3 regions of the Oceanobacillus sp. FSL K6-2867 genome follow, and region 3 is predicted to be linked to each of the others. Evidence: riboswitches for the same ligand, from Rfam matches in the RefSeq annotation. Region 3 holds a riboswitch; each other region holds the start of a gene.

What was found. Region 3 has a riboswitch for preQ1 ahead of NSQ77_RS08095 (QueT transporter family protein). Riboswitches for the same ligand answer to the same signal wherever they lie in the genome.
Region 1: it holds a riboswitch for preQ1, as region 3 does, so the genes downstream of both, queD (6-carboxytetrahydropterin synthase QueD) here and NSQ77_RS08095 (QueT transporter family protein) in region 3, are expected to answer to the same signal.
Region 2: it holds a riboswitch for preQ1, as region 3 does, so the genes downstream of both, queF (preQ(1) synthase) here and NSQ77_RS08095 (QueT transporter family protein) in region 3, are expected to answer to the same signal.

What each region holds. Positions count from the first base shown of each region.
Region 1 covers NZ_CP150144.1:1,100,127-1,103,408, reverse strand. Annotated here, with positions in the region: gene rlmD (23S rRNA (uracil(1939)-C(5))-methyltransferase RlmD) at 1-417, shown strand, start outside; PreQ1 riboswitch class I at 1,034-1,080, shown strand; gene queD (6-carboxytetrahydropterin synthase QueD) at 1,409-1,843, shown strand; gene queE (7-carboxy-7-deazaguanine synthase QueE) at 1,837-2,565, shown strand; gene NSQ77_RS05350 (2-isopropylmalate synthase) at 2,834-3,282, opposite strand, start outside.
Region 2 covers NZ_CP150144.1:1,036,432-1,039,713, reverse strand. Annotated here, with positions in the region: gene NSQ77_RS05015 (zinc ribbon domain-containing protein YjdM) at 1-322, shown strand, start outside; gene NSQ77_RS05010 (bile acid:sodium symporter family protein) at 403-1,386, opposite strand; PreQ1 riboswitch class I at 1,585-1,631, shown strand; gene queF (preQ(1) synthase) at 1,731-2,219, shown strand; gene NSQ77_RS05000 (hypothetical protein) at 2,418-2,702, opposite strand; gene NSQ77_RS04995 (MarR family transcriptional regulator) at 2,933-3,282, shown strand, end outside.
Region 3 covers NZ_CP150144.1:1,638,907-1,642,188, forward strand. Annotated here, with positions in the region: gene NSQ77_RS08080 (DUF3189 family protein) at 1-244, shown strand, start outside; gene NSQ77_RS08085 (hypothetical protein) at 282-575, shown strand; gene NSQ77_RS08090 (cupin domain-containing protein) at 666-1,199, opposite strand; PreQ1 riboswitch class I at 1,326-1,370, shown strand; gene NSQ77_RS08095 (QueT transporter family protein) at 1,378-1,863, shown strand; gene NSQ77_RS08100 (DUF3891 family protein) at 1,967-2,734, shown strand; gene NSQ77_RS08105 (mechanosensitive ion channel family protein) at 2,829-3,282, opposite strand, start outside.

The DNA.
Region 1 (3,282 bases), 540 kb from region 3:
ACAATTTCTTTATTTTTAGCACAAAAGGCTAAAAAGGTTTACGGAATTGAAGTGGTGCCGGATGCAATTGAGGATGCTAAAAAGAATGCAGCCCTAAATGGTATTACTAATGCCGAATTTACAGTAGGACAGGCTGAAAAGGTAATGCCCAAATGGAAAGCACAAGGCCTTACGCCAGACGTTATTGTAGTTGATCCGCCACGTAAAGGCTGTGAAGTAGATTTCTTACAGGCAATGATTGATATGGAGCCAAAGCGAATTGTATATGTATCCTGCAATCCCTCTACATTAGCACGAGATCTTCGAATTTTAGAGGATGGCGGATACGTGACAAAGGAAGTACAACCAGTAGACATGTTTCCTAGCACGAATCATGTGGAGGCAGTTACTTGGTTGGAGAAACGATTGTCTAACTAAAATAAACAATCCCGAAACATAATAAACATTACCGATTCAGACCCCGATTTCGTGAAAATAAACATTTCCGATTTCCGGGTCTTTTTCATGCTAAACCCTTGTCTTGTCTCGGTTTTCTCTTCTTTTCACCATGCAACATTCTAGGAGAACTTTATTCCAACTCCGAAAAAACCATGAAAAAACAGCCGAAAATGGCCCGAAAAACGGTCATTTTTGATCCGAAAAAGTCTAAAAATGGAGGTTTCTTAGGTAAACTTTATTTTAACGAAAACGGTGGAATGCGGGTTTGAGGTGGGGGATTTCGGAGATGTTTATTTTGGTTGTACAACGATTGTAGATCAAAAATAAACATTTGCTAATCCCGACCCTGATTCGTTAAATAGTACTTTTGCGATTTCTGGGTCCTTTTTATGCCCAAATCCTTGGCAGTTCAGTGTTTCCTCAATTTCTCTTCCAATTGTTTTTAGTAGGAAAAGTTAGAGCTGGCTATTCGGATAAATTAATACAATTAAAGCTAGATTATAACAGTAAAATTAAAATTGACATATATTCCTTAATCTTAAATAACAGATATGATAAAGTAATATGGTAAGTGAATAATAGAATCTGCGTATTGGCAGGAGAGGTTCGAAATTCCATCCCTCTATAAAAAACTAAGGAGCCGGACAGCATCTACTTAGTGTTGTCTTTTTTTGTCTAGCTCCAGCGCCCAGCGACTAGCGAGACTTCCCTCACCTCCGTACGATAAAGAAGACTTGCCGACTGGCTGTGCCAGAGGCCTAGTCGCACTTATACCCTTGTGGTGAAAGTCAACATCGACTCACTCCGTTTGTCGTGTTTCCTTTATCTCCTACGTAGGAATGTTCGACAGGTCGAACCACCCCAAATTTCGGGGCGCAGTCCGTACGTCGCTAAACGGGTGCTTACGCTTTTCTTTATTGGATGGATACAAGCTCCCAAAGATACAAAATAAAAGAAGGAGTGATGATTCATGATGCAACAGATTTATCCAGTTATAGAACATCCCTATGCATATGAACTAAATAAAGATTTTCAATTTGCCGCAGCTCATTATGTACCACATGAGGATGCTGGGAAATGTCAAAATATGCATGGGCACACCTATTTTACAAATGTTACCATTGCAGGAGACGAACTTGATCACACAGGTTTTTTGGTTAATTTTAAAGAAATAAAGGATTTAATCCATAAGAGATTTGATCATCGTTTGATGAATGAAGACGATAGATTCTCTGACCAAGACGCTGAATATTTTCCGACAACAGAAGTGGTTGCCAGGACTATATATGAAATCATTCAGGAATTCCTAAACACCTTGCCGAATAAGCCAACATGTGTTCAGGTGTATTTAAGGGAAACGCCCACGAGCTATTGTATTTACCGACCAAAGGAGAAAACATTATGAGAAAAATACCTGTACTTGAAATATTTGGTCCAACCATTCAAGGTGAGGGAATGGTCATTGGCCAAAAAACGATGTTTGTCAGAACGGCCGGCTGTGATTATTCCTGCTCCTGGTGTGACTCGAAATTCACCTGGGACGGTTCAGAAAAAGAATCGATTCAAATGATGAAACCGCAGAAAATAGTGGAGGCCTTATTTGAAAAGGGTGGTGGACGATTTCAGCATGTTACCATCTCTGGTGGGAATCCAGGATTATTGGCACAATTGAATACATTGGTAGATTTACTTCATGAAAATCAAGTGAAGGTTGCATTAGAAACGCAAGGCAGCAGATGGCAGCAATGGTTTACAAAGATAGATGATCTAACAATTTCTCCAAAGCCACCAAGCTCTGGGATGACAACAAATTTTGAAACATTGGATTTTATCATCCATTCATTAAAGCAAAATCAACAGGGGGATTTCAGTTTAAAGGTGGTCATCTTTGGAAAAGAAGATTTGCAATATGCCATTAACATACACAAAAGGTATCCTGATGTAGAATTGTTTCTGCAGGTGGGTAATGATGATTTGGGAACAGTAGAACAGGACAAGTTGTTGCCATATTTGCTTGAAAAATACGAACGGTTGGTTGATCTTGTAATGAATAGTGCAGAATTGAACGATGTTCGGGTATTGCCACAGCTTCACACTTATTTATGGGGCAACAAACGTGGTGTTTGATAAAGAATCTTTATCCTTAATCTATTAGCCTTATAACCAACTTTTATAGTTATTGTCAGTAAAAAGAATCCATTTTAATTGTTCATTCCAATTTAAAATGGATTCTTTTTTGAAATTGCAATAATAAGTATAATTCATGATTCATCCTATTGCACTCACTGTTTCCTATCGTTACATGCTGGCAACATCACTAATTTATTTAATTTTAAATAGAGGAGTTATTGTTTATTTAGAGTTACTCATTTTTCACATCCAATTAAAACATATATTAGCTAACTGGAAGTAAATGATCAATCACAATGCTATTTATTGCATTAATATACGCATCTGCACTTGCCTTTAAGATATCGGTATCTGATGCTTTGGCGATATATGTTTCCCCTTTATATTCAACTTGTATTTTCACTTTGCCTAATGCTTCTTTTCCTTTTGAAATACTCCTTATATCGTATTGAATCAACTTTATATCTAATTCACATCCATCCATTATTGCGGAATATAAAGCATCAATGGGGCCAGACCCAACAGCACTTCCTGTCAAGGTTTGACCAGCTTTCTTTAATTCCACATTGGCGGAAGGGAATTTTGCATTGCTGATCACCTGTAAATCAACCAGCTCATAAAAATTACTGCTGAAATGATTCATATTTTCATTATCTTTATTCTTTTTCTTATAATAGTTTTCTATAATCACATATAAATCATGATTGTATACTT
Region 2 (3,282 bases), 600 kb from region 3:
TCCAAGGTGCGAATCGGAATATACATATGAAGATGGAAATCTATTTGTATGTCCAGAGTGTGCGCATGAATGGACTTTAGAATCAGGCAAAGAAAACAATGAAGATGAGCAAGTGATTCGAGATGCAAATGGGAATGTCTTAAAAGACGGCGATACAATCACAGTAATTAAAGACTTGAAAATAAAAGGGAGCTCATCTGTTGTGAAGGTTGGAACGAAAGTAAAGAGTATTCGCTTAGTTGATGGAGATCATGATATCGACTGTAAAATTGACGGTTTTGGAGCGATGAAATTGAAATCTGAATTTGTTAAAAAGGTTTAGGTGAAATTAGAACCTCATCATATTAATGAAAAAGGACTTAGCCCATATAAGTAGTAATGAGCTAAGTCTTTTCCATACTTCTAAACTGTCTTTTTCATCTCTACTACTTCTTTAGCCTGTAATTTATCTTGCTTCAATGGTTTTCTTGACCAGAACGTCGCAAGAATCGATCCGTTAATAACGTGTGTTACAACCGCTACTGCGCCAGGCAATGCAGTTAGTGGCATAGTTGGAAAATGTGTATTAGCAAGTGAGACTCCAAGACCGGCATTTTGAATGCCTACTTCAAATGAAATAGTGCGTCTTGTATCAGCGTCAAGCCTTAATAGTGTCGCAATGATATAGCCGAGAAATAATCCGGAAATATTATGCAGAATCACCGTAATAAAGACAAGAATACCTGCTGAGGCAATATTCTCAGTATTTCCGGAAACTACTGCTGCCACGACACCTGATACTGCAACAACTGAAATAAATGGCAAGGCTTGGACGCTTTTTTCAACTGCCACAGGAAAAAAATTCTGAATGATGATTCCGAGAATAATTGGAATGATAATGACCTGAATAATCGACCAAAACATTTGGAATGGGTTCACGGGCATCCAATGTCCTGCAAGTAAATATAAAATTGCCGGTGTCATAATCGGCGCAAGCATTGTAGAAATGGATGTCATTGCAACAGACAAAGGTACATTCCCTTTAGCAAGGTAGACCATTACGTTTGATGCAGTGCCGCCTGGTACACATCCGACAAGAATAATTCCTGCTGCCAATTCTGGTGGCAGATCCAATAGCTTGGCAATAGTAAACGCAATTAGCGGCATGACTGTATATTGCAGCACGACACCAGCAATAACTGGTTTAGGTTTAGTCAAAGCAATTTTGAAATCAACTGGTTTCAATGTTAATCCCATTCCAAACATAACGATACCCAAAAGAATACTGATGTAGGAATTGAGCCAAGAAAACTGGTTTGGTAAATTAAAAGCGATGATTGCAATAATAATTGTGATTAAAGCAAAATTCTTGTTTGCAAAGTTGCTGATAAAGTTGATTGCTTTCATATTGTACCGATTCCCCTTTTGTATAATGAATTTTTAAAAAACAGAAATTCTACATATTATAACGCTTATTAACAGAAAAATCTATAGAAATAGAAAATTAACCTTAAAACATTGGTGGATTACTTTAAACTTTCAGCTTTGCTGTTTTGAACAAATTGACATATACAAATTTCCTCTATATAATAAGCTCGTAAATATGTGAAAGAGGTTCTTAGCTTATACCCTCTATAAAAAACTAAGGGAAATGATGCGATTAAAGCCGTGTGCCTTAGGGTGCACGGCTTTTTTGTAGTGGTCTTCATAGTAGATAATTTATCAAAAACAAATAAGTGGAGGTAATTAACATGAAAGAACAAGATTTATCAGGTCTTACTTTATTAGGGAATCAAGGAACGGCCTATGTATATGAATATAACCCAGAAGTGCTTGAGGCATTTGAAAATAATCATCAAGATCGGGATTATTTTGTAAAAATGAATTTTCCAGAGTTTACAACGTTATGCCCGATGACGGGACAACCCGATTTTGCAACGCTTTATATCAGCTACATACCTGATGTGAAAATGGTAGAGAGTAAATCTCTCAAACTATATTTATTCAGCTATCGCAACCATGGCGGCTTTCATGAGGATAGTGTAAATGTTATTATGAACGATTTAATTAAGCTGATGGATCCAAAATATATTGAAGTATGGGGGAAGTTCACGCCGCGTGGTGGTATTTCCATTGATCCATATTGCAACTACGGAAAGCCTGGTACGAAATATGAACAAATGGCAGAACACCGTATGCTGAATCATGATATGTATCCAGAAAAGGTTGATAATCGCTAAAATAAATTTGGCTGAATTGTGACGCAAAAAATATTTAAACATACCAATTGAATAGTTACTTGTAGAAATGTTAAAGCCTATTTTGAGTTAGTAATTAAAATAAAGGAATCGTCAAATGTAAAAAATGACGATTCCTTTATTCTTTTTAATTATGATTGTCGCATACTTGGCTTCATCTCAATCTTCAAGAGGTTCTCATTAAAGGTTTCTATTTTCTTGACGTTCTACCTTTTGCAGCTGCTGTCTTAAATTATGCAGCAATTCCTGAGTCTGCTGAAATTGTGGATTCTGCAGTACTTGCTCTCCATATTGGTTCTGCGCTTGCTGCAATACATCCTCAGCCTGCTGCAGCTGTTCAGTAGCTTGTAAGTATTGCTGGTGATCCACGCTCGCATGATCTTTTGCTGATTGGATTGATTCCATGGACTGCTGAACAAGCTGCGTAGCTTGTTGAATCTGATTGTGCGGGTTTTGTTGAACCATATAAAAGCCTCCATTCATTCGTGTAAAAGTACATAAATTTTGGTTAAACCACTATTGTTATAATCCCAAAGAAAGGTTGCATTATGTATAAAAAGTTAATAAAAAAAGGTATCCATATAAATGAACTCTTTAAGGGAAAGATTATCTAATTAATATTTCCATCTTCCCTAGACTTTTAAGCTTAAATAGTATATAGTTACTTAGGTAACTTTTTAATGGGGGTGTTTAAATTGTCGCAGCAATTTTTTCAATTAAACATGCAATTTACAAGGGCTTTCAGGAAGAAATTAAATGAGCAGTTAGTTGAAGTTGGCTTATATTATTCCCAATGGAGTATTGTCTATTATTTAAAACAGTCTGGTTCGGCTACGCTTGTAGAGATAACAAATTATCTTGATGTAGAGAAGCCAACAATATCTCGAACCGTGAAGCGATTGGAGGAACAACTATTAATTGAACGGTTGCCGAGTGAGGATAAACGAGAGCGGAAGATGCAATTGACCAAAAAAGGCTTGGAAATGTACGAAAAGGCTTATGATGTTGTCAATAAATTTGAACACTCCTTATTAGAAGAAATACC
Region 3 (3,282 bases):
GAAAAAAAATAGTTTTAATGAAAAAATAATAATATCCAATACTTCACCAACTGTACCTTTAGCAATGTCAATCGGAGGATTTTTCTCTAGAGGTCTGCATATTGACTTTATCGGTGTTCCATTACTTATAGTTGGTGCTAAACAGTGCTGCAATCGTATTAATCGATTAGTTGAACAGACCAAGAAAGCAAGTATTTCAAGAAATAGTAAAATCATTGTTTTAGAAAATAAATCGCTCAATTGAAGTTTTTAAGTATTTAACAGGAAAGGAATCGATTCTTATGGACTTCCCAACTATTCATACAAATTTCTGGGACGGTGTTATTGCTGTACCTGCTGTCGTGTTATTAACCCAGTGCTTTAAATTATTTCCTATTCCACGTCAATACTTTCCTACCATAGCAAGCGTAATCGGATTTATTATTTCCATCTTCATCAGTCATAGGGGAGATTTATGGGCCGGTATATTTATGGGTGCTTTTTATGGCTCTGCGGCAGTTGGAACCTATTCTTCATTGAAAACTGCATGGTTAGCCTTTAAATACAGAAAACGGAAAAAATACACACAAGCGTAAACTGTTCTTAAATAATTAAACTTTCATATTGCTGGATATAATTTATCTCTACATACCAGCTTCCAGTGTCCTTAACAGGGAAACACTATTCTATTCTTCCAGCATTGCCTCTTCCTTAGTTGCCTCCACAGTACCATGCGGATGATGCGGGGGTGCATATATGGTATAAAGCTTTAATGGAATATTGCCTGTATTGATTACATTATGCCATGTTCCAGCAGGCACCATAATTGCCGAATCGTCATACACGCTTCGTTCAAAATTCAAGTTATTACTGCTTTCCCCCATTCTTACAATCCCTTGCCCTTGCTCTATTCGCAGGAATTGATCGGTATCGGGATGCATTTCTAAACCAATATCATCACCAACATTAATACTCATTAATGTAACTTGCAGATGCTCTCCTGTCCACATGGCAGTACGATACGTATTATTATTTCTTGCAGCCTGGTTAATATTAATAACAAATGGCTGCGGGCCATAATCCTTAATTCGAAAATCTTGTTTCTCTTGTAATTGTTCATTCATAAGACTTCCATAACAGAACTGTCTATCGTAAGGATAATGCGGCATGTTCGTATAGTACGGCAAAGGATAAGGATAAAAATAATACACTTTACTCATTCCCTTCATTACTATTCCAAATTCATTGTATGAGGAGTGTTTATGTAATGTGCCTATCTTTTCCATTAGTAAATTTTACACAATAGTATTTACAACAGCTTATAAACACTGGTATGATAGCATATGTTTCACGTGGTTCGAAAACATCCCACGATAAAAAACTAAGGAGAGATTAACAATGAAAGTAAGAACCCTTGTGGTGAATGGGCTAATAGCAGCGTTATATATTGCTGTTTCCGCACTTATTGTTCCATTCGGTTTTACAAACATCCAATTCCGGGTTTCTGAGGTATTTAACCATCTTATCGTATTCGATAAGCGGTATTTTTTCGGAATTGTAATAGGGGTATTTTTATATAACCTATTATTTTCACCTTTAGGGTGGTTTGATTTAGTCTTTGGCGTAGCACATTCCGCAATTTCATTAGCTATCATCATCCTACTAGCAAAATATATTAAAAATATTTGGGTGCTGCTCGCTGCGAATACTATAGTCTTTACGTTCAATATGTTTATTATCGCATTTGAATTGAAGCTAGCTTTACAATTTCCATTCATGTTGACATGGTATACAACCGCTGTTGGTGAGTTCGTTGTATTAGCTATCGGTATTCCAATTATTTACGCCCTCAATAAGCGATTAAAATTTGGTCGTCTTATTTAAAACAACCCCTTCATTCGCATGCGAATGAAGGGGTTGTTTTATTTCCATCATATGCAGATTTTGCTTATACTAAGGTTACGTAAAGTCGGAGAGGATGGATAGCATGATTGTTCGAGAACGTGATCACGATTTTATATTGATTCAGCAGGATCACCATGCAGCTATTTCCGGTGATATTGTGAAACGATGGAAAAAAGATTACTTTCCAGGAGTTGATTTACGAAGCTCTGTTGAATTTGCAGCATACCAGCATGACTGTGGCTGGAAGGAGTTTGACAAACAACCATTTCTGAACGATGAAAAAGGAATCCCCTACTCTTTTTTCGATTTCCCCATTCAGCCAAAAATTGTTCTTTATAAGCATGGGATTGATGTTGTCGAACAGGTAGATTCATATGCGGCTCTCTTATGCAGCGAGCACTATAAACGCTTCCTTATGAATCATACCTCATTAGAAGCTCAGGAATTTGTTACAACAGAAAACACACGACAACAGGCAATTATTGATACCCGAAATGCATTCAACAAACGTTTGTTTAATTTTCATTACGGTCTTATTCAATTCAGTGATAACCTTTCTTTATATCTTTGTGTGAATGAACCTGGCATTGATAAAGAAGCAGAACATCCTTTTTTTAAAGAAGGAATTCCCATGAATCAAGCATTGCACGAATTTTGCAATTCCACCTTACAATTGCATTGGAAAAATGGGAACACAGTTGTACTGGATGATTTTCCATTTGAAGAGCCGTTTGATGTTATCGTGAAACAAAAAGTTATATCAAAGAATGATCTTTCAGCTAAGGGATTAATCGCCAGCTATGAAGAAGCAGCTTTAGAGGAATCGAAAGTAACAATTACTACTTCCTAAAAACATCAAATCATTCTTTGCTTCCCCCTGTTGAAAAAGGGGGGAAGCAAAGAATGATTCATTTCTGACTATCCCGTACCATTCCATCCGGATTTTAATCTTCCTCTGCTTCATACTGATCAACCGTGCTATTTTCCATCACTTCGATTGTTGCTTGATTATGAAGTAAATCAAGAATATGGAAATTGATCTCTTCTTTTATATCTAAGTATTCCTTCCATACCGTTGTTTTTGTAAAGAAATACAGAAATACATCCAAGCCATCCGCTTGATACTTATCAAAGTTTACAAGAATTGTTTCCTGATCAATTCCAGAGTGATTCTTCAATAAATAATCCATTTGTCTAATAAAATCTTGCAATTCTTCGCTTGGCGTATCAGGAGGGAATTGTACATTAAAGGAAATTTGCCTCTTTTCCATTTTACTCCAGTTTGTAATTGATTCATTAGCCAACGTTGCATTTGGAACGGTCACTAAAGCATCTGAAAAGGTTCTTATTTTAGTGCTTCTGAACGTAATCTCTTCAATCGTTCCTTCCACACTCGGT